Regions from separate parts of the Telluria sp. RT2P19 genome, predicted to be linked through region 2. Evidence: predicted binding sites of a transcription regulator. Region 2 holds the regulator's gene; each other region holds the start of a gene.
What was found. The regulator FNR, encoded in region 2, switches genes on or off when oxygen is low (the NO sensors DNR and NnrR bind a similar motif). The targets are predictions, from matches to a motif close to TTGATNNNNATCAA.
Positions count from the first base shown of each region.

Region 1: the regulator FNR is predicted to act here: its motif matches at 4,184-4,197, upstream of AC56KW_RS22125 (CehA/McbA family metallohydrolase).
Region 3: the regulator FNR is predicted to act here: its motif matches at 2,174-2,187, upstream of AC56KW_RS13880 (universal stress protein).

Region 1 covers NZ_JCASIL010000022.1:40,951-47,813, forward strand. The annotation lists gene AC56KW_RS22105 (GH92 family glycosyl hydrolase) at 1-2,005, opposite strand, end outside; gene AC56KW_RS22110 (RidA family protein) at 2,139-2,549, opposite strand; gene AC56KW_RS22115 (LysR family transcriptional regulator) at 2,624-3,526, opposite strand; gene AC56KW_RS22120 (YdeI/OmpD-associated family protein) at 3,542-4,114, opposite strand; gene AC56KW_RS22125 (CehA/McbA family metallohydrolase) at 4,274-5,881, shown strand; gene AC56KW_RS22130 (TMEM165/GDT1 family protein) at 5,878-6,453, opposite strand; gene AC56KW_RS22135 (M1 family metallopeptidase) at 6,638-6,863, shown strand, end outside.
Region 2 covers NZ_JCASIL010000003.1:430,437-437,299, forward strand. The annotation lists gene cydB (cytochrome d ubiquinol oxidase subunit II) at 1-582, opposite strand, end outside; gene AC56KW_RS06195 (cytochrome ubiquinol oxidase subunit I) at 585-2,054, opposite strand; gene fnr (fumarate/nitrate reduction transcriptional regulator Fnr) at 2,279-3,040, shown strand; gene AC56KW_RS06205 (helix-turn-helix transcriptional regulator) at 3,046-3,804, shown strand; gene AC56KW_RS06210 (DMT family transporter) at 3,866-4,807, shown strand; gene AC56KW_RS06215 (cupin domain-containing protein) at 4,899-5,336, opposite strand; gene AC56KW_RS06220 (hypothetical protein) at 5,287-5,622, shown strand; gene AC56KW_RS06225 (SDR family oxidoreductase) at 5,929-6,863, opposite strand, start outside.
Region 3 covers NZ_JCASIL010000010.1:65,869-72,731, forward strand. The annotation lists gene AC56KW_RS13870 (Crp/Fnr family transcriptional regulator) at 1-460, opposite strand, end outside; gene AC56KW_RS13875 (response regulator) at 898-1,542, opposite strand; gene AC56KW_RS13880 (universal stress protein) at 1,634-2,101, opposite strand; gene AC56KW_RS13885 (protein phosphatase CheZ) at 2,487-3,362, shown strand; gene AC56KW_RS13890 (chemotaxis protein CheA) at 3,362-5,245, shown strand; gene leuC (3-isopropylmalate dehydratase large subunit) at 5,707-6,863, shown strand, end outside.

The sequences.
Region 1 (6,863 bases), on a different contig from region 2:
GGTCGTCGTTGCCCGACAGGCCGTCCGGCCTGTCGCTGTACTGGGTCGCCATGATGTTGGCCAGGCGTTCCTGGGTGCGCCAAGGCGCGCCGGCGAAGTTGTACAGGTAGGCCACGTGGTGCGATGGCTCGTTGCCGTGGGCGTAGTGGCCGATGAGGCCCGAGATGTCTTCCATGTGGGCGTACACGGTCTCGTCTACCTTGGCGTCGAACACCTGGTCGATCTTGCTCACCAGGCCCGCATCGCCGCCCAGGAAGGCGATCAGGCCGGCGTTATCGTGCGGCATATACCAGGAATACTGCCAGGCGCTGCCCTCGGTGTAGTCGCTGCCGAAGTTCGACAGCTCCGGGTTGAACGGCGTGCGGAATTCGCCGGAGGACTTGCGGGCGCGGATGAAGCCGGTCTCCTGGTCGAACACATTGCGGTAGTTCTGGGCGCGCTTGTAGTAACGGCGTGCGATGTCCTTCCTGCCCATCTTCTCGGCCATGCGCGCGATGGTCCAGTCGTCGTAGGCATATTCGACCGTCTTGGATGCCGCTTCTTTTTCGAGGTCGATCGGCACGTAGCCCAGCTTCATATAGTGTTCCAGGCCGCCGTAGGGACCGTATTCGGCGCTGGCGGTCATCGCGGCCAGCGCCTTGTCGGCGTCGAAGCCACGGATGCCTTTCATGTAGGCGTCGGCGATCACCGGCACCGCGTGGTAGCCGATCATGGTCCAGGTTTCCAGGCCGTGGAATTGCCATACCGGCAGGATGCCGTAGGGGCTGTGCTGCTGCGAGGCGATCAGCGAATTGACGAAGTCGGCGTTGCGCTGCTCGGGCGCGACAATGGTCAAGAGCGGGTGCAGCGCGCGGTAGGTATCCCACAGCGAGAAGGTCGAGTGGAAGCGGAAGTTCTTCGCCTTGTGCACCTGGTTGTCCGGGCCGCGGTAGCTGCCGTCCAGGTCCATGAACAACGACGGCGCCAGCATGCTGTGGTACAGGGCGGTGTAGAACTTGGTGCGCATCGGGCCCTCGGCCTCGACCTTCACGGCGCCCAGCGCATCGTTCCAGGCCTTGCCGGCGCGCTCGCGCTCGGCGTCGAAGTCCCAGCCCGGCATCTCGGCCAGGTTGGCGATGGCGTTGTCTTCGCTCACCGCCGACAGCGCGACCTTGACCAGCAGGGCGCCATCGTCCGGCACGCCGAAGTTGAAGTCGGCCATCAACTGCTTGCCTTCGACCATCGCCTTGTCGCCCGGCGTCTTGCCCGGTTGGGCGAAGCCGCGGTAGGGAATCGCTTCTTCGCGGTTCAACAGCTGGCGGGTGTCGATCGGGCGCGAGAACTGGATCGCGAAGTGCACCTGGCGGCCGGGCGCCCAGCCGCGCGTCTCGCGCATGCCGGTGATCGTGGTGCTGTTGCGTACGCGCAGGCGCGCCCACAGGTTCTTCTCGTCGTAGTGGTAGATGCTGGTGCGCAGGTCGAGCAACACCTTGGCCGGCTCGCCGGCCTTGAATTGATAGCGGTGCAGGCCCACGCGCTCGCTGGCGGTGAGCTCGACGTCCACCTCGTGGTCCTTCAGGCGCACGGCGTAGTAGCCCGGTTCGGCCTTTTCCTGGTCGTGAGAGAAGCGCGAACGGTAGCCCGAGAACGGGCGTTCCGGGTAGCCCGGCTCCAGCTTGGTCTCGCCACTGTAGGGCATCAGGAGCACGTCGCCGAGGTCCGAGTGGCCGCTGCCCGAGAAGTGGGTGTGCGAGAAGCCGAGGATCGAACTGTCGGCATGGTTGTAGCCGGCAGCCCAGGGATAGCTCTGGCGGAAATGGCGGTGCTGGGTGTCGGGGCTGAGCTGCACCATGCCGAACGGACGGCTGGCGCCGGGAAAGGTGTGGCCGTCGCCACCGGTGCCGATGAAGACATTCACCGCCTCCGCCGGGCTGCCCGGCGCAGCCGCGTGGAGCGGCGCCGCACTAAACAAAAAAGCCGCGCTGGCGGCGATCGAAAGTTGTCCGAAATGGCGTCTGGCCGTCATGATGTCTCCACACGTGGTGGCAGCGATGCGCGCTGCCTGTCCTAGTTGCATTATGCCCATCCGCAACTTATATGTGGAGTCTGGTTTCGGAGCAATCTCTACCGTGTCTTGAGCGATTTGTTTAGCGAGTTTACTAAACATTCCAGGCGCGGCGCTTGGCGACCGCTTCGATTTCGACCAGCGTATCGGGCGACGCCAGCGAGGCCACGCCGATCCCGGTCAGGGCCGGGCGCGGCAAGCCGAGGTATCGCACCAGGATGGGCGCCACGGTTTCCAGGTGCTCGCCGATCTCGCCGCGCACATAGACGCGCAGTTGCAGGATGTGCTCGACCGAGGAGCCAGCCGCTTCCAGCACGGCGATCAGGTTGCGCGCCGCGCCCTCGGTCTGTTCGGCCAGGGTGGTGTGCCTGACCCTGTATTCGCGATCCCAGTCGACCTGGCCGGACACGAACACCAGGCCCGACTCGTGGTCGATCGTTGCATGGGACAAACCATGCGGGGCGCCGTCGTACAGGGCAGGTGGGTTGATGCGTTCGATGCTCATGCGAAGTCCTTGGCCGGCGAGAGGGATGTTGATGGTGACTGCGCCAGCTTAGGCGAACGGGGGTTGCGCGGCAATCAAGCCCGGCTTGTAGCCGATACAAGGCGCGCCTTGACCCGCTCCAGCAGCCAGGAAAGAAAAGGATCGTTGCGCGCATTCGGATGGTAGGCGGCGACCACGCGATAGCCGGGCGGGTACTTGGGCAGCGCGATCTCGAACACTCCGTCCTGCGGCAGCAGGCGCGCCGGCATGAAGGCGACCAGGTCCGATCCCTTCAGGTATTCGAGCGCCATGAAGAAGGACGGCGCCGAGGCCACCACCCGGCGCCGCAATCCCTGGCGCGCGAACCAGCCGTCGGCCGACCCGGTGAAACTGGCCACGCCCGGATTGGTGACGATGAAGTCATGCTCCACCAGCGCCGCCAGCGGCATGACGCCGCCCTCGGACAGGGACCGGTTGCCGGTGACGCAGCGGTACTGTTCGGTGAACAGCGGCTGCATCAGCAGACCTGGCGCCACATACCCATCCACCGTGAGAATCAGGTCGATCTCGCCCTGGTGCAGCTTGCGGGTCAGGGCGCTGACCTCGATGTCGACCACCGCCACCTTGACCTTCGGCGCGGCGACCCGCAGGTAGCGCACCAGGTCGGCGACGACGATCTTCTGGGTGTAGTCGGTGCCCGAGATGACCAGCGTGCGCTCGGCCTGTTCGGGCCGGACCTCGACCGGCAGCGGAATCGCGTTCAGCTGGACCAGCACCTGGTCGATGTGAGGCGCGATCAGTTTCGCATACGGCGTCGGTGCCATGCCCTGGCCGGTGCGCACGAACAGCGGGTCGCCCAGGATGGTGCGGATCTTCTTCAACTGCAGGCTGACGGCCTGCTGCGACACGTCCAGGTGCTCGGCCGCGGCCGAGATGGTGGCGAAGCGGTTCAGGGCGTCCAGCGTGCGCAGGTGGGTGATTTCGAGCTTGTCGATCATCGTGTGCCGGCCGTCTTACAGGCGCTGGCCGGCGGCGCAGGCATCGATCAGGCGCGCCAGGCGCGCGCTGCGGGTTTCCTGTCTCTTCGCGCTGGTGATCCAGTGCAGGACGGTCGCACGGTAGCCGGGTGGGCAGGCGCAGAAGTAGGCCCAGGCCGCCGGCTGCGCCTGGAACACGCCCGCATCCGCGGCGTCAAGTTCGGCCGGCATTGCGCGCTCGTGCGCATAGACGCGCGAACGTTCCTCCGAGCGATGCGCGAACGCCGCTTCTCCGGCCGGCAGCAGCAAGCCCTGCGCACGCAGGACCTCGATCTTGGCGATATTCACCGCACTCCAGATCGACCCCGGTTTGCGCGGCGTGAAGCGAATGCTGTAGCTGTATTCATCAATGCGCCGACGCACGCCGTCGATCCAGCCGTGGCGCAGCGCCTGATCGACCGATTCCGGCCAGCTCATGGAGGGCCGGCCGCTGCCGACCTTGTGGAAACCAACCAGCAGTTCGGTGGCGCTGGCGGCATGTGCGGCGAGCCAGGCGCCGAAGGACTCGGCGTTCTCGAAATAGACGGGGGCTGGGGTGCGCAACGGCATGGGAACTTCCTGATCATGAGAGAGCCCATCAACCTTAACCGGCGGCCGTGCGCCTCGCAAGTTGTCTCTTTGAAATCGATCAAAGAGCGAGAGTGGAGTGGCCATTTTTGCAAGATATTGCGCAATATGTTCACAGCATAAAATTGCAAAAATTGCATCATGAAAACTTCGCTATCGCCTCCACTTCTGTCCCTGTCCCTGTGCTGCAGCCTGGCGCAAGCCGCCCCCGCAGAACACCAGGAATTCGAAGCCACCCTGCTCGCGCCGTTCCGGGCCGGCACGGCGCCGGGGAGGACCTTCACCTTGCACTTCGCCTATCCGGGGCTGGCGTGCGAGGATACGGTCGACTGGCGGGTGGAGCTGGTCCGGCCCGGCGGACGCGTCGCCCTGCGCTGGCGCGGTGTGGCGCCGTTCACGGGCGAGGCCATGACGGTGGCGGTGCCATGGTCCGGCCGCCTTGGTTTGGCGCCGGCGCCAGATGGCATCTACCGCATCCGGCTGCATGCGACCGTGCGCGGCCACGCGCATGAAGAGATCGAGCAGGATTGGGAGATCGCGGTCGGCGCGCCGCGCGAGCCGGCGATGCCGGCGTTCGCTCCCCTGCCGCGGCCCTTCGCGCCGGCCGCCGCTCCGGCGCCCGGCGCGCTGCCCTACACGGTCTATCTCGGCAACCTGCACAGCCAGACCAATCACAGCGACGGCGGCGCAGACCTGACCGAATGCAAGGGCGCCCAGCCGCCTTTGACGGCGCCGCACGGTCCGGACGCCGCCTTCGCCTATGCCAGGCAGCGCGGCCTCGACATCCTGGTCGCCTCGGAGCACAACCACATGTACGACGGCTCGGAAGGCCGCGCGCCGAACGCCGACCCGGCCGTCGCCAAGGGTTTGTACCGCGCCGGCCTGGAGGCCGCCGCCAGCTTCTCGAAGAAGCATCCGGACTTCCTGGCGGTGTACGGCCTGGAATGGGGCGTCATCAACAATGGCGGCCATATCAACATCTTCAATAGCGATGAGCTGCTGGGATGGGAGACCAATGCCAGGGGCGCTCTGATGGCCGACACGCGGACCCCGCGCGGCGACTACGCCGCCCTGTACACGCTGATGCGCGAACGCGGCTGGGTGGGGCAGTTCAACCATCCGGCGCACTCGGGCCAGTTCCAGGTGGACGGCGTGCCGCTCGCCTATACCGGGGACGGGGGGGAGGCAATGGCGCTGTGCGAGGTGATGAACAGCACCGCGTTCTCGACCAACGCCAGCGAGACCGAGACCCGGCGCAGCAATTTCGAAGGCGCCTGCAACCGGCTGCTCGAAGCCGGCTACCGGCTGGCGTTCAGTACCAACCAGGACAACCACTGCGCCAACTGGGGGGCATCGTTCACCAACCGCACCGGCGTGCTGCTCCCATCCGGCACGGCCCTGGACCGCGCCACGTTGGTCGAAGCGCTCAAGGCGCGCCGCGTGTTCGCGACGATGGACAAGGATTCGCAGCTGGTCCTGACCGCGAATGGCCGCCTGATGGGCGAGCGCTTCGATAATCGCGGGCCGCTGACACTGGTAGTGAATTTTTCGAGCGCACAAGGCAGGAAAGCCGCCTTGGTGGCGATCATGGAAGGCGTCCCGGGCCGCAAGGGCACGGTGACGCAGATGTCGGACCAGGCCGAGATTACTTTCACCCCGACGCCGGGCGCGCACTTCTATTATGCGAAGGTGACCCAGGACGACGGCAATGTAGTGTGGTCGGCGCCGGTGTGGATCATGCAGGACTAGAACCCCAGCACTTCGCCCATCCCCAGCAGCGTGGCGATGCCGAGCACCGCGAAGATCAGCGCCGCGATGCCGTGCACCAGTTTCAACGGCACGCGGTTCGCGATCCGTTCACCGAAATACACGGCCGGCACGTTTGCCAGCATCATGCCGAAGGTGGTGCCGGCGACGATAGCCGCCATCGACTCATAGCGCGCGGCCAGCGCCACGGTGGCGACCTGCGTCTTGTCGCCCATCTCGGCGACAAAAAAGGCGATCAGGGTGGTCAGGAACACGCCGTACTTCGCCAGTTGCGCATCCTCGGCGTCGATTTCGTCGGGCGTCAATACCCATGCCGCCATCGCGAGGAAGGACAGGCCCAGCACCCAGCGCATCACGCCAGGGCCCAGCAGCTCGCTGACCAACGCGCCGACGGCGGCCGCGAAGGCATGGTTGGCCACCGTGGCGACGAAGATGCCGAGCACGATCGGCAGCGGACGGCGAAAGCGCGCGGCAAGCAGGAAAGCCAGCAACTGGGTCTTGTCGCCAATCTCGGCGAGGCCCACGATGCCGGTCGAGACGAGGAAGGCGTCCATCAATCGGGGGAATTCACAGCAGGAAGAAGGCCGCGATCATAGCAGAGGCAGGCCATTTGCTGCCGCGCCGCGCGTGTATTTATCGTGCATGTACAGGGCGCCTGGGCGCTTTCGCTGCCCAGGCGTGCATGCTATCCTGCACCCGCCCCCGGCCTGCCGGGCACACCTTCCCCTGCGAGAGACCATGAACCAAAGCACCCTGCTGCGCGCAACTACCGCAGCCCTCCTGAGCGCCTGGAGCGCCTACGCCTTCGCCCTCGATCCCCTCAGCTACGCCAAGTACGACCAGGTCAAGACCACCGCCCTGCACCTGGACCTGAAGGCCGACTTCGCGAAGAAAAGCCTGGACGGCTACGCCGAGCTGACCCTCGACTGGCTGGACAAGAAGGCGACCACGCTCGACCTGGACA
Region 2 (6,863 bases):
GACCTGGATCATGCGCGCCTGCAGCTCGCCCTCGGTCTTCATCACCAGCCAGGTGGCGCCCAGCAGGGTGTAGGCGATCATCACCCCCAGGCCGGCCAGCAGCGGGAACGGCGCGATCCAGTCGAGCGGCCCGCCGGCGAAACTGCGGCCAGAGACCGTAATGCCGTCCAGGAAGCCGCCCAGCGTCACGCCCTGGAAGAAGGCCGCCGCCACCGAGCCGCCGATGAAAGCCTTGTCCCACAGGTGGCGCTCGTGTTCCTTGGCCTTGAAGCGGAACTCGAAGGCGACGCCGCGAAACACCAGGCCGATGAGCATGAAGATCAGCGGCAGGTACAGGCCCGACAGGATGATGGCGTAGGCCACCGGGAAAGCCGCCAGCAGTCCCTCCCCTCCCAGCACCAGCCAGGTCTCGTTGCCGTCCCAGACCGGCGCGACGGAATTCATCATGGTGTCGCGGTCGCGCTTTTTCGGCGTAAACGGGAACAGCATGCCGATGCCCAGGTCGAAGCCGTCGAGCAGCACGTACATGAAGACCGCGAAGAAAATGATCAGGATCCAGATAACGGATGTGTCGATGCCCATGCTCAGCTCCGCGTCGGTTGGTCGGGGTTGCCGTCGGGGTTGTCGTCGATATTGCCCCTGATGCTGCCGTCGTTGTCGACATCGGCCGCCGACAGCGGCCGCATCGGCGTGCGCCCTTCACCCGGCCCGCCCTCGGGCGGCCGGTTCAGGACGAAGTGCTGCGGCCCCTTGTGAATCAGGCGCAGCAGGTAGACGGTGCCGGCGCCGAACACGAACAGGTAGGCCACGACGAACATCCCCAGGGTCACGCCCATCGTGGTCGCGCTGTGCGGCGACACCGCATCGGCCGTGCGCAGCACGCCGTAGATCACCCATGGCTGGCGGCCGACCTCGGTCGTGATCCAGCCGGCCAGGATGGCGACCAGGCCGGCCGGCCCCATCGCCAGGGCAAAGCGCAGGAACAGCCGCTTGCCGTAGATTCGCCCTCCACGCCTGAGCCACAGGCTCCAGGCCCCGAGCGCGATCATCAACAGGCCCAGTCCCACCATGGTGCGGAAACTCCAGAACACGATCAGGGAGTTGGGACGGTCTGCGCGCGGGAATTCCTTCAGGCCCGGGAACTGGCCGCGCAGCGTATGTGTCAGGATGATGCTGCCCAGGTAGGGTATCTCGACCGCGTAGCGGGTTTCCTCGCGCTCCATGTCGGGAATGCCGAACAGGATCAATGGCACCGCCTCGCCCGGCGTGTTTTGCCAGTGGCCCTCCATCGCCGCCAGCTTGGCCGGCTGGTGCTTGAGCGTGTTCAGGCCATGGAAATCGCCGATCACGGCCTGGACCGGCGCCACCAGCAGGATCATCCACATCGCCATCGACAGCATCTTGCGCACGTTCTTGTTGTCGCGACCGTGCAGGAGGTGCCAGGCGGCGGACGCGCCGACGATGAGGGCCGTGGCCAGGTAGGCCGCCACCACCATGTGCATCAGGCGATACGGAAAGGAGGGGTTGAAGACGATGGCCAGCCAGTCGACCGGGATCATGCGGCCGCCCTCGATGGCGTAGCCCTGGGGCGTCTGCATCCAGCTGTTGGCGCCCAGGATCCAGGTCGAGGAGATCAGCGTGCCGATGGCGACCATGCAGGTGGCAAGGAAGTGCAGTTGCGGCCCGACCCGGTTCCAGCCGAACAGCATCACGCCCAGGAAGCCGGCCTCCAGGAAGAAGGCGGTCAGCACCTCGTAGGTGAGCAGCGGGCCCATGACGCTGCCGGCGAACTCGGACAGGTAGCTCCAGTTGGTCCCGATCTGGTAGGCCATCACGATGCCCGACACCACGCCCATGCCGAAGGCGACCGCGAAGATCCTGAGCCAGAAATGGTAGAGGTCGACGTAGACCTGGCGCTTCGTCTTGAGCCAGCACGCCTCGAGCACGGCCAGATAGCTGGCCATGCCGATAGTGATCGCGGGGAAGATGATGTGAAAGGAAATCGTGAAGGCGAACTGGATGCGCGCCAGCTCCAGTGCGGTCAAGCCGAACATATGAACTCCCCCGAAGTCGAATGCACATGGTAAGCACAGCACCGACGCGCACGATTGACGATGTCATTTTTATCATTGTTGAGTCGTTTTTGAACACATGCCGATCGAATCGCAACAAAAGTTCCTTGTTTGTTCCTTATTTAGCGCAGGTTTCTGCCTTGCCCGTAGGCACGCCGTGCAAGGGGTCTATAATTCCCGGTGTACCGAATAAAGCGACCATCCCCATGAGCCAGTCCCTGTCCCGGCAGTCCGAGCCGTCCCTGAATCTCCATGCACTGAAGTCTTGCGCGCAGTGCAGCATGCACCGGCTATGCCTGCCGATGGGACTGGAAGAAGCCGAGATCGACCGCCTGGACAAGATCATCGGCCGGCGCCGCCGGCTCGAGCGCGACGAACGCCTGTACGCCGTGGGCGAGCCTTTCCGCAACCTGTACGCGGTGCGCTTCGGCCACTTCAAGACCTACCAGGTGAATGCGGCCGGGGTGGCCCAGATCACCGGCTTCCAGATGGCCGGCGAGTTGCTCGGCATGGATGCGATCAGCGGCACGCACCACTGCGACGCCGTCGCACTCGAAGACAGCGAAGTGTGCGAGATCCCGTTCGCGCGCCTGGAAGACCTGTTCGGCGAGGTGCCGACGCTGCTGCGCCACTTCCACCGCATCATGAGCCAGGAAATCACGCGCGAGCAGAACGTCATGCTGTTGCTGGGCAATATGCGTGCCGAGCAGCGTTTCGCCGTCTTCCTGGTGAACCTGTCGGCCCGCTACGCCGCGCGCGGCTACGCCGCCGACCGTTTCCAGCTGCGCATGTCGCGCGAAGACATCGGCAACTACCTTGGCCTGACCATCGAGAGCATCAGCCGCCTGCTGTCGCGCTTCAAGAAGCAGGGCTGGCTCGAAGTCGACAAGCGCGAAGTCACCCTGCTCGACCAGCCCAAGCTGAAGGCGCTGGCAGCCGGCACCGACGTGTGCAGTCCGATGGCGTAAAGACCATGATTGCGCGGCCCTCCTGCGACCTGCACTTGCGCAGCTACGATCGCGTGCACCGGGGCGACCGCCACGACTTCGCCCAGCTGGTGCTGCCGGTGCATGGAGACGTGCTGCTCGACATCGAGGAGCGGCGCGGCCGGCTCGATCCCCTGCACGGCGCGCTGGTCGCGCCCGGCGCCTGGCATGCGCAATCGAGCCAGGCCGCCAACTGTTCGCTGATCGTCGACGTCGAGCGCACCGCCTTCGGGCACGGTCCCTGGCAGGGCCTGCTGGAGCGGCCCTTCATCGCGCTGGGCCCACCCGCGCGCAAGCTGATCGAGTTCATGGGCCTCATGGCGCGCGAGGCCGCTCCGGCGCCGGCGCTGGTGCAGGGCTGGGCCCCGCTGCTGCTCGACACCCTGAGCCTTGATACGCCGCGCGCCAGCTCGCGCCTGGCCGTACTGCTGGCGCGCATCGAGTCCGCGCCCGGTCTGGACTGGAGCACCGAATCGATGGCGCGCGCCGCCAACCTGAGCGTGAGCCGCCTGCACGCCGTGTTTCGCGAAGAGCTTGGCCGAACGCCGCATGCCTGGCTGCTGGACTGCCGCCTCGATCGCGCACGCGGCCTGCTGGCCGGCACCAGCCGCAGCGTGGCCGATATCGCGCTCGCCTGCGGTTTCTCGGACCAGACCAGCCTGACGCGCGCCATGCGCCGCGCTTGCGACGCCACGCCCGCCGCCTATCGGCGCGCAAGTCGGGAGAGCGCGTCAAACCCGCAGTAGTTCCGGCCAGGACAACCGCTGCTCCAGCATCGACAATCTCCGTTCATCGAAGGAGATTCACATGCACACCACCACCGGCGCGACCGGTCTTTCCATCCTGGCCGGCGTCGGCGCCGGGATCGCCGCCGGCGCGCTATGGGGCCTGGTCTTCCTGGCGCCGGCACTGGCGCCCGCATTCCTGCCGATCCAGCTGGCCGCCGGGCGCTACCTCGCTTACGGGCTGGTCGCCGCCCTCCTCATCTACCCGGCCTGGAGGCGGCTGCGCAGCCATCTCGACTGGCAGGCCTGGCGTACCCTGGTCGGCCTCGGCCTGACCGGCAACATCGTCTATTACCTGTTCCTGGCCAACGCGGTGCAGCAAGGCGGCGTGGCCATGGTGTCGATCGTGATCGGGCTGCTGCCGATCGCGCTCACGCTGGTGGGCGCGCGCGACCGTCATGGGGTGCCGCTGCGCCGGCTGCTGCCGTCGCTGCTACTGAGCAGCGCGGGCCTGGCGTGCATCGGCTGGCAGTCGCTGTCGGGCGCCGGTTCCGCTTCCCTGGCAGGCCTGGCCTGCGCCGTCGGTGCGCTGGTGTCGTGGACGATCTTTGCGCTGCATAACAGCCGCTGGCTGGCGCGCATCGAGAGTGTCTCGCCGCATGAGTGGAACCTGCTGGTGGGCGTGGTGACCGGGCTGATGGCGCTGATGCTGGCGGTGCCGGCCTTCGTGCTGGCGCCGGGAGACCATGGCGTTGCCGCGTGGATGACATTCGGCGCGCTGGTGACGGCCGTCGCCGTCCTGTGCTCGGTGGTGGGCAACGCCTTGTGGAACCATGCCAGCCGCGCTCTTCCCTTGAGCCTGATGGGGCAGATGATCGTGTTCGAGACCGTCTTCGCGTCCCTGTACGGCTTTCTATGGGAGGCGCGCTGGCCGACGGGTTTCGAGACGGCCGCCCTGGTGTTGCTGGTGGGCGGCGTGATGTCGTGCGCGTCCGCGCACCGCGGCGCACGCTTGGAACGCTAGGATGGCCGGGAAATCCATGCCTGTCGTCCTTTTTTGCGTCAGGCGTGCGATCAGCCTTCCATGTTCGGGCCAGTGTTCTCTGAGGATGCTCTCATCCGCGATCCCGACGTCTCGAATTCAAAGCCGGGGGCGACGGTACAGCGACCAAGCCGTGGCCCCCGAGGTCTTCACATTCAGCGGCGAACCAGCGTCCAGCAGGGACCAGTGCCTGAAAAGTGGCGCCCTCATGGCGCATCGGCCTATCGAGCCTGACCATGCCAAGGCCGCCATCCGGCTCCGGGACATGGATGTGCAGTGGTGCACCATCAGAGAAATGCCACATTTCGTCCGATTGGCTTCGGTGCCAAGTCGACCTTTCCTTTCCGCGCAGGAGGTCATAGATCGCAGTGGAGGCAGAGCGGCCGACCGCGTCGCTCACCCTGGTCACGCGGTGTCGACTTCGATATGTTTCCCTGAAGTGGCCTCCTTCAGGATGAGGCATGAGCCTCCGGAGCGAGATCAGCTCTTCTGAATCGGTTTCAGGAATCATCGGCGGCGATCAGCAGGTTGCGGTTTCACGAAAGGGAGAGGACGCCAGCATGAACCTCGACCGGGACGCCGGGTTCCGCGGGCGCGTCAAGCAACGCTTGCGGTTCGTCGACGTGCGTGACGGCGCACCATGGGCCGATCAAGGGCCTGGCGCCGCGCCGGCGACCCAGAACGTAGCCCTTGATGACGCCGACTTGTTCCATGACAGAGCAATCGTCCCCGTAACGATCCGAGCGCCGCTGCAAGAAGACACGGCGGTCCGTCCCCACCATGCCCGGTCGGGTTGACACGCTGCAGCGAGATCCTCGGCGTGCATGCGGGCACGCGCGCGTGACCACTTCACGTGCCATGCCGGAAATAGCGCAGCGACGGTGGCATTTCACGCAATCCAGGCCGCTCGTACAGGGGCGCCCCGGCTTTCGTGCCGTCCAGGTGGACACTGTGCACTACCACGCTGCGAAGCCAAGACAGCAAGGCCGACAATGGTGATCCCACGAAGCGCCGGGGCGGCAATATCATCCCGACGGACAGGCGCGCAAAGCAGCCCTGCTCCATGAAGTCGCACGCCACGGCCCGGCGCCGCCTTCGCCCGCTCAAGGCAGCCATCTGGCGGCGCGCAGGCGCTCGATGGCCGCCACGATGGTCGCGCCGGGTTCCACCGCCTCGGTAAAGCCGGCGCGCCGGATCTTGCCCATGTCCGACACCATGTCGAACTCGGTGTTGAACACGAAGTCGCCAAACCACCATCCGACCTGCTTCTCGTAAGGCAGCGCCTGCAGGCCCCGGCGCTGCACCAGCCCTTCCCACGCCGCTGCCCTCAGGGGCATCTGCCTGGCCAGCGAAAACGGCTGGGGCGGCCCGACTTCCATGGCGAACGCCGCCGCCACCTGGCGCCACACGCGCTCCCAGCGGAAAGGTTCGTTGACCAGGTTGAAGGCTTCGCCGCGCGCCGCCGGCTCGAGCGCCGCCCAGACGCTGGCGCGCGCCATCCAGTCGGCATCGGTGGTCTGCGCCAGCACGCCCGAATACACCTTGTGTGTTCCGGGAAAGCGCAGCGGTGCGCCGGCCTCCTTGCTGAGCGCGGCGAACATGCCGATCACCATCGCGATATTCATCGGGTTGCCGGCGATGTCGCCCACGACCACGTCGGGCCGCAGGATCGACCAGCCGAAGTCGCCGCCGGTGGCGCGTTCGCGCAGCAGGTCTTCCTGGGCATAATAGAAGTTGGGCGTCATGTGGCGCGGATCGTCTTCATAGAACGGCGCCCGGACGTGACCGAGGTGCACCCCGTACACCTTGGCGCCCTGGTAGTGCACCACCCGTTCGAGCGGGGCGCCGACCGCCTTCAGGCCATCGAGCAGGTTGCGCAGCATGTCGCCATTGATCCGCTCCTCGTCGAGCAGGTCGGCGCCGCCCTTGAGCGCGGCGTAGAACACATGGGTGGTGTCGCGCGCCGCTTCCAGCGCGCGGGTAGTGGCCTGGGCGTCGGTCAGGTCCACCCTGATGGCCTCGACGCCGTCCACCAAGG
Region 3 (6,863 bases), on a different contig from region 2:
GGGCGCCGAGCATGCCGATCATGGTCTGCTCGCGCACCAGTTCGCGGCTCATCACGCCGTACATCATGTTCTCGAGCTCGCTATGCACGCGGCCCAGCGCGGTCAGTTTCTTGAACGGCAGCAGGATCAGGTCGCAGTCCGACAGGGCCACCGCCTCGGAGGCATAGTGGCGGGTATGGATGCCGTCGACGCCCAGCATGTCGCCTTTCATGGGGAAGCTCAGCACCTGCTCGTTGCCGAATTCGTCGATCAGCACCGTCTTGAGGAAGCCCGAATTGACGATATACAGGGTGTCGAAGGCCTGGCCGATCGTGTGCACGCGCTGGCCGGTCTTGAACTGCACATGCTGGAACAGCAATTCTTCGGAGCTCACCGATACGCTGGCAGGAATACGGAGCAGGTCGCACACTTCCTTGAGGTTGGACCAAAGCCGTCCCTGGCGCTGGCGTCCGGCTTCCATCGGGGAATGCAGGGTCGGCTGGGTGACGTTGCGTTGTTCTGACAGTGGCTGGGACAGCATGCTCATCTCCGGTAAGGAACTCAGGTTTCACGCGATCCCAGCGGCACGGCAGAGTGCGGTTGCGCGTCTGCAATGCCATGGTTACTTGTATGGCTGCCACCGTGTGGCTGACGCAGTGACTTGGATCGCAAGCAAGTCGAAACGCTGAATTCAGTATGCCAACACGAGTCCGGCACGAATATCAGCGTTGCCTGAATATGTAGGTAGGACAGATGGGGCAGCAGTAGGAATACTCCTACTACCAAACACGCCGCGCGAATGGCGGCAAGTTGCAGAACAGGAAAAATCGGAGAGGGGACAGCTTGCCGCGCACCCGGGCGGCATTGGCGCTGGCGCCGCACCAAAGCCACGGGCGGCGGTCAAAGGACATCAGTGCATTATGCTTTCATCGGCGACAGCAGCCGGTGCGCGACGGCATACTGCACCATCTCGGACAGCGAACTCATCCCCATTTTCTGCATGATCCGGGTCTTGTGAGTGCTAACTGTCTTGACGGACAGGTGCAAGCCGTTGGCGATGTCGGTGATCGACTTTCCGCTCACCAAATGTGAAAAGACTTCGAATTCGCGGTCCGAGAGCTGCTTGTGCAGCAATTGTTCGCTAGGCGCCATGATGTTCAGCGCCAGCTGCTCGGCCACTTCGGTACTGATATAGGGGCGTCCCGACGCCACCTTGCGAATCGCCCCCACCAGTTGCGTGCCTGCGCTTTCCTTGGTGAGATAGCCCTGGGCGCCGGCCCGGATGGCGCGCACCGCGTATTGCTCTTCCTCGTGCATGGTCAGGATCAGGATGGCCAGCTTGGGCGCTTCGCTGCGCACCTGCCGGATCAGGTCGACGCCGCTGCGGCCCGGCATGGACAGGTCGAGCAGGAGCAGGTCGAAGCCGCCCTGGCGCACCAGCGACAGGACCTCGAAGCCATTGGTGGCTTCGCCCACGATGTCGACTTCCTCGGCGCCGTCCAGGATGCGTTTGAGCCCCTCGCGCATGATCGTGTGATCATCGGCGATGACGATTCTTACCATTATCGATTCCTCGAGCCTGTAGTAGTCTCCTACCCAGGATCAGCAAAAAATCTATTGTAGCCGTAAATACATAATGCGGGGCAAAATCGGGTCAGGTGGCGGCCGGCTCGGCAATCAGCCGGTGCACCAGCACCGGCTTGGTCGTATGCGACAACACCTTGTTGGTGACGCTGCCCAGCAGCAGCTGGTTCCAGCCGCTGCGGCCGTGCGAGCCCATGAAGATCAGGTCGCAGCCTTCCTGCTCGGCCACGTCGACGATCTTCAACGCCGCCGAATCGGAAAATGCGGTCATGCACTGGCACTGGAGGTTGGCCCCGGCGCAGGAACGCGTGATCTTGCCCATGTATTCCTCGCCCATGCGCCGCATCTGGGCCAGGTAGTCTTCTTCGCTGGGGTACGAGGGCGGGATGATCTCGACGTAGACCGGGTACTGGTATTCGGGGGCGACGAACAGGGCGAGCACCTCGGCGCCCATCTGTTGCGCGAACTTGACGCCGGCGCAGGCGGTGTGTTGCGATACGGCCGAACCGTCGGTGGTGATCAGGATCTTGCGGTACATGATGTTTCTCCTCCTTGGTCACGTCCATTCTGACGACTCGGCGCAGGATGGCGGTTTGTGAGATGCAAACAGTTGAGTTCAATCAAACGAACACATACTGAAGCGATGCAACACTGAACTAGGGAAAATGAGCTGCGATTACAAAATACAACACCCACCTTATAAAAAGCATCAGGAACACACGATTTTGATTGTCGCGGAATTAAGTTTCCATGTCCATTTTGTTGCATTGCCTTCTCTGAGATTTACCTGCGGCAACCACGCTGCTACACTCGCTTTAATTACTCCACCGTAATTTTTACGGCCCAAACGGCCAGGTGGATGCAGCAGACAACCGAATTGCAGAGCTGATTGCACATTTATACATTATGGAGAAGCAGGGATCATGACCAACGCCGCTGACGATTTCGACGCACTATTCGAGGAAGTGGCGGCGCAGCGCACCAGCGCGCTGCCAAGTCCCGCGCCTGCACCAGCGCCCTTACCTGCGCCGGCCGAGGCCATCGGTGACGAGGACGACCTGGAGTCCCTGTTCGACCAGGTGGCCGCCAGCGCCGCGCCTGCCGCAGCCGCGGCGGTGGCCGCGCCTGCCGCGGCCGCGCCAGCCGCTGTAGCGCCAGCCGCCGCGTCCTCTGCAACCACGCATGACGAAGGCGGCATGTTCGAGCGCCTGGGCGGCATCGTCCGCCTGCTGCATGATTCGCTGCGCGAGCTGGGCTACGACAAGGCGCTGACCGAGGCCTCGTCGCAGATCGTCGACGCCCAGGACCGCCTGGAATACGTCGCCACCCTGACCGAACAGGCCGCCAACAAGGTGCTCAACACCCTGGACGAAGGCATGCCGGCGCAAGACCTGCTGCAAAAGAAGGCCAAGGACATGGAAGAGCGCTGGGCCGACCTGTTCGAGGGCAAGCTGAGCCTGGACGAATTCAAGGCGCTGGCCGGCGATTCGCGCCAGTTCGCGTCGGTCGTCAACGAGGCGACCGAAGCCGAGCGCGCACGCCTGCTCGAGATCATGATGGCCCAGGATTTCCAGGACATCACCGGCCAGCTGATCAAGAAGGTCGTCAAGATCACGCAGACCGTCGAGAGCGAGCTGGCCCAGCTGCTGCGCGACAACGCGCCACCGGATATCAAGGAAAAGCTGGCGAAGAAGGAACAGCCGGCCGCCCCAGCCCCGCTGATGCAGGGCCCGTCGGTGCCGGATACGGCGCTGAACCAGGACAATGTTGACGACCTCCTTGCCGATCTGGGATTCTAATGGACGATATGCTGAAGGATTTCGTCGTCGAGGCGATGGATCTGGCGGTCAACGTAGAAGAACACCTGCTGCGCCTCGAACGCGACCCGGACAACAAGGAAACGCTCAATGCGGTGTTCCGGTCGTTCCATACGATCAAGGGTGGCGCCGGCTTCATGGGCCTGCCCGCGCTGGTCGCGGCCTGCCACCTGACCGAGAACCTGTTCGACGCGCTGCGCACCGGCGCCGCGCCGGTCACGCCGCTGGCGATCGAAGCCGCGCTGCAGGCGTCGGGCTTCGTGGCCGACCAGCTGGGTGACCTGAACAACGGCACGCCGCCGGAAGGCTTGGCGCAGATGCCGGGTGACCTCGAACGCATCCTGATGGATGCGATCGAAGGCAAGGACAATGCGCCGGCCGCGGCCCCCGTCGCCCCCGTGGTGGCCGCACCCGTCGCCGTCGTCGCGCTCGAGACGGTGGCGCCGGCAGCCATCGGTGACGAAGGCCTCGACTGGACCGGCATGTATAACGCCGTGGTGCCGGCCGCGCATGCGATCGCCAGCGGCCATGCCGCGGCGCCCGCTGCCGCGCCGGTCGCCGCCGCCGCGCCGCTCGCCGCCTCCACCCCCGTCGCCGCTGCAGCCACGCCGGCCGCGGCCGGCAAGAACTGGGACGGCGTCGAGCGCCGCACCGACAACAAGGCCGCCGTCGCCGCGCCGGCCAAGGACGAGAGCATCCGTATCGACGCGGTCAAGCTCGACGCGCTGCTCGAAGTGGCGGGCGAATCGGTGCAGGCCGCCAACCAGGCCGCGGTGCTGCTCGAGCGCCTGCAGCAGTTCAAGTTCGAAGGCCAGGCCGCGGTGCTGATCGCGACGCTGAGCGAAACCCTGGAGCGCGCCTCGCGCTACTCGGCCGAGCTGCAGCGCGCGACGCTCGCGACCCGCATGCAACCGGTGGGCCGCCTGTTCCAGAAATTCCCGCGCCTGGTGCGCGAGCTGGCCAAAGACCTTGGCAAGGATGTCGAGCTGACCATCGAAGGCGCTGAAACCGAGGTCGACCGCGTGGTGGTGGACAGCCTGTACGACCCGCTCGTGCACATGCTGCGCAACGCCCTGGACCATGGCGTCGAATCGCCCGAAGAGCGCGTCGCCGCCGGCAAGCCGGCCAAGGCCTTCATCCTGCTCAAGGCCTGGCAGGAAGCCAACAGCGTCATGATCGTGCTGCAGGACGACGGCAAGGGCATGGACCCGGTCAGGCTGCGCAAGAAGGCGCTCGACAAGGGCCTGATCGGCGAGAACGGCGCCCAGAGCGACGAAGACGCCTACCAGCTCGTGTTCCTGCCGGGCTTCTCGACCAAGGAAGTCGCTTCCTCGGTGTCGGGCCGCGGCGTGGGCATGGACGTGGTCAAGACCGCGGTGGAGAAGAACCGCGGTGCAATCCGCATCGAATCCTCGCTCGGCAAGGGTACGCGCTTCGCGATCCGCCTGCCGATCGAGCTGTCGATCGTGCCGACCATGCTGGTGTCGACCTCGGGCGCGCAACTGGCGCTGCCGATGGCCGTCGTCGAGCGCGTGGTCGAACTGCCGGACAACTTCGCCTGCGTCGGCGGCGCGCCGGTGCTGAAAGACCAGGGCCGCCCGCTGCCGGTGCGCTCGCTGGCGCTGGCGCTGGGCTACGAGGCCGCGCTGGAAAAAGTCGGCATCGTCATCAACGCCCCGCAGCCTTACATCCTGGCAATGGAGGCGGTCGACGGCACCGCCGACCTGGTGATCAAGCCGATGACCGCGCTGACGGTCGAGGGCATCACCGGCACCGCGCGCTCGGCCGAGGGCGAACTGGTGCTGGTGGTCGGGTTGTCGTTCCTGATGGATGGGTGCAGGAGCAGCGTCAGGCTTGCAGCCTGACGCGTAGACTGGACGGCTTTGCCGTCCACGTGCCGATAGTTTGCAGCAAGATCATCCGGTGCGACCCGAGGCCGGCGAATGTCAACCGAAAGCCAGCGACGCTAACTGAAGCCAGCGAGTGCCAGCCAAAAGCCAGCGACGCTAACCGAAGCCAGCGAGTGCCAGCCAAAAGCCAGCGACGCTAACCGAAGCCAGCGAGTGCCAGCCAAAAGCCAGCGAGTGCCGGCCAAAAGCCAGACAAAAGCCAGACAAAAGCCCGTGTCATCGACACAGGCTTTTTTTATTTGCATCAGGCAAACCACTTGCAAATATTATTTGCCTCGTGTTAATGTCTTTGGCATAAACGTGCGTCGCCCCAGCTTGGTGCGGCACTGCACAATTATGGCATAATCGAAAACCCGGCCCTGTCAGCCGTACATTGACGGGGCCGCGCTTCACCTCACCGCACTACTGGATCGACCATGCAAAAAACGCTCTACGACAAACTCTGGGATTCCCATGTCGTGCGTGCCGACGCCGATGGCACCACAGTCCTCTATATCGACCGCCACCTGGTGCACGAAGTCACCAGCCCGCAAGCCTTCGACGGCCTGCGCGAGGCAGGTCGCGGACTATGGCGCGTCTCCGCGAACCTGGCCGTGGCCGACCATAACGTGCCGACCACCGACCGCGCGCAAGGCATCCTTGACCCGACCTCGCGCCTGCAGGTCGAGACGCTCGACGCCAACACCAGGGCCTTCGGCCTGACCTATTTCGACATGAACGACAAGCGCCAGGGCATCGTGCACGTGATCGGGCCCGAGCAAGGCGCGACCCTGCCGGGCATGACCGTCGTCTGCGGCGACTCGCACACCTCGACCCACGGCGCCTTCGGCTGCCTGGCGCACGGCATCGGCACCTCGGAAGTCGAGCACGTGCTGGCCACGCAAACCCTGCTGGCCAAGAAATCGAAGTCGATGCTGGTGAAGGTCGAGGGCGACCTCAATCCCGGCGTGACCGCGAAAGACATCGTGCTGGCCGTGATCGGGAAGATCGGCACCGCCGGCGGCACCGGCTACGCCATCGAATTTGGCGGCGGCGCCATCCGTGCGCTGTCGATGGAAGGCCGCATGACGGTCTGTAATATGGCGATCGAAGCGGGCGCCCGCGCCGGCATGGTGGCGGTGGACGACACCACGATCGCCTACGTCAAGGACCGCCCGTTCTCGCCCAGGGGCCAGCAATGGGAACAGGCCGTCGCCTACTGGCGCACGCTGCACACGGACGACGGCGCCCGTTTCGACACCGTCGTCGAACTCGATGCGAAGGACATCCAGCCGCAAGTGACCTGGGGCACCTCGCCCGAGATGGTCACCGCGATCGACGGCCGCGTGCCCGATCCGCAGGACGAACCCGATCCGGTGCGCCGCGGCGCCATCGAAAAGGCGCTGGCCTATATGGACCTGGCGCCGAATACCCCAATCGACGAGATCCTGATCGACAAGGTGTTCATCGGCTCGTGCACCAATTCGCGCATCGAAGACCTGCGCGCCGCGGCCGAAGTCGTGCGCGGCCGCCATCGCGCGGCGAATGTGAAGCTGGCGATGGTGGTGCCGGGTTCGGGCCTGGTCAAGGAACA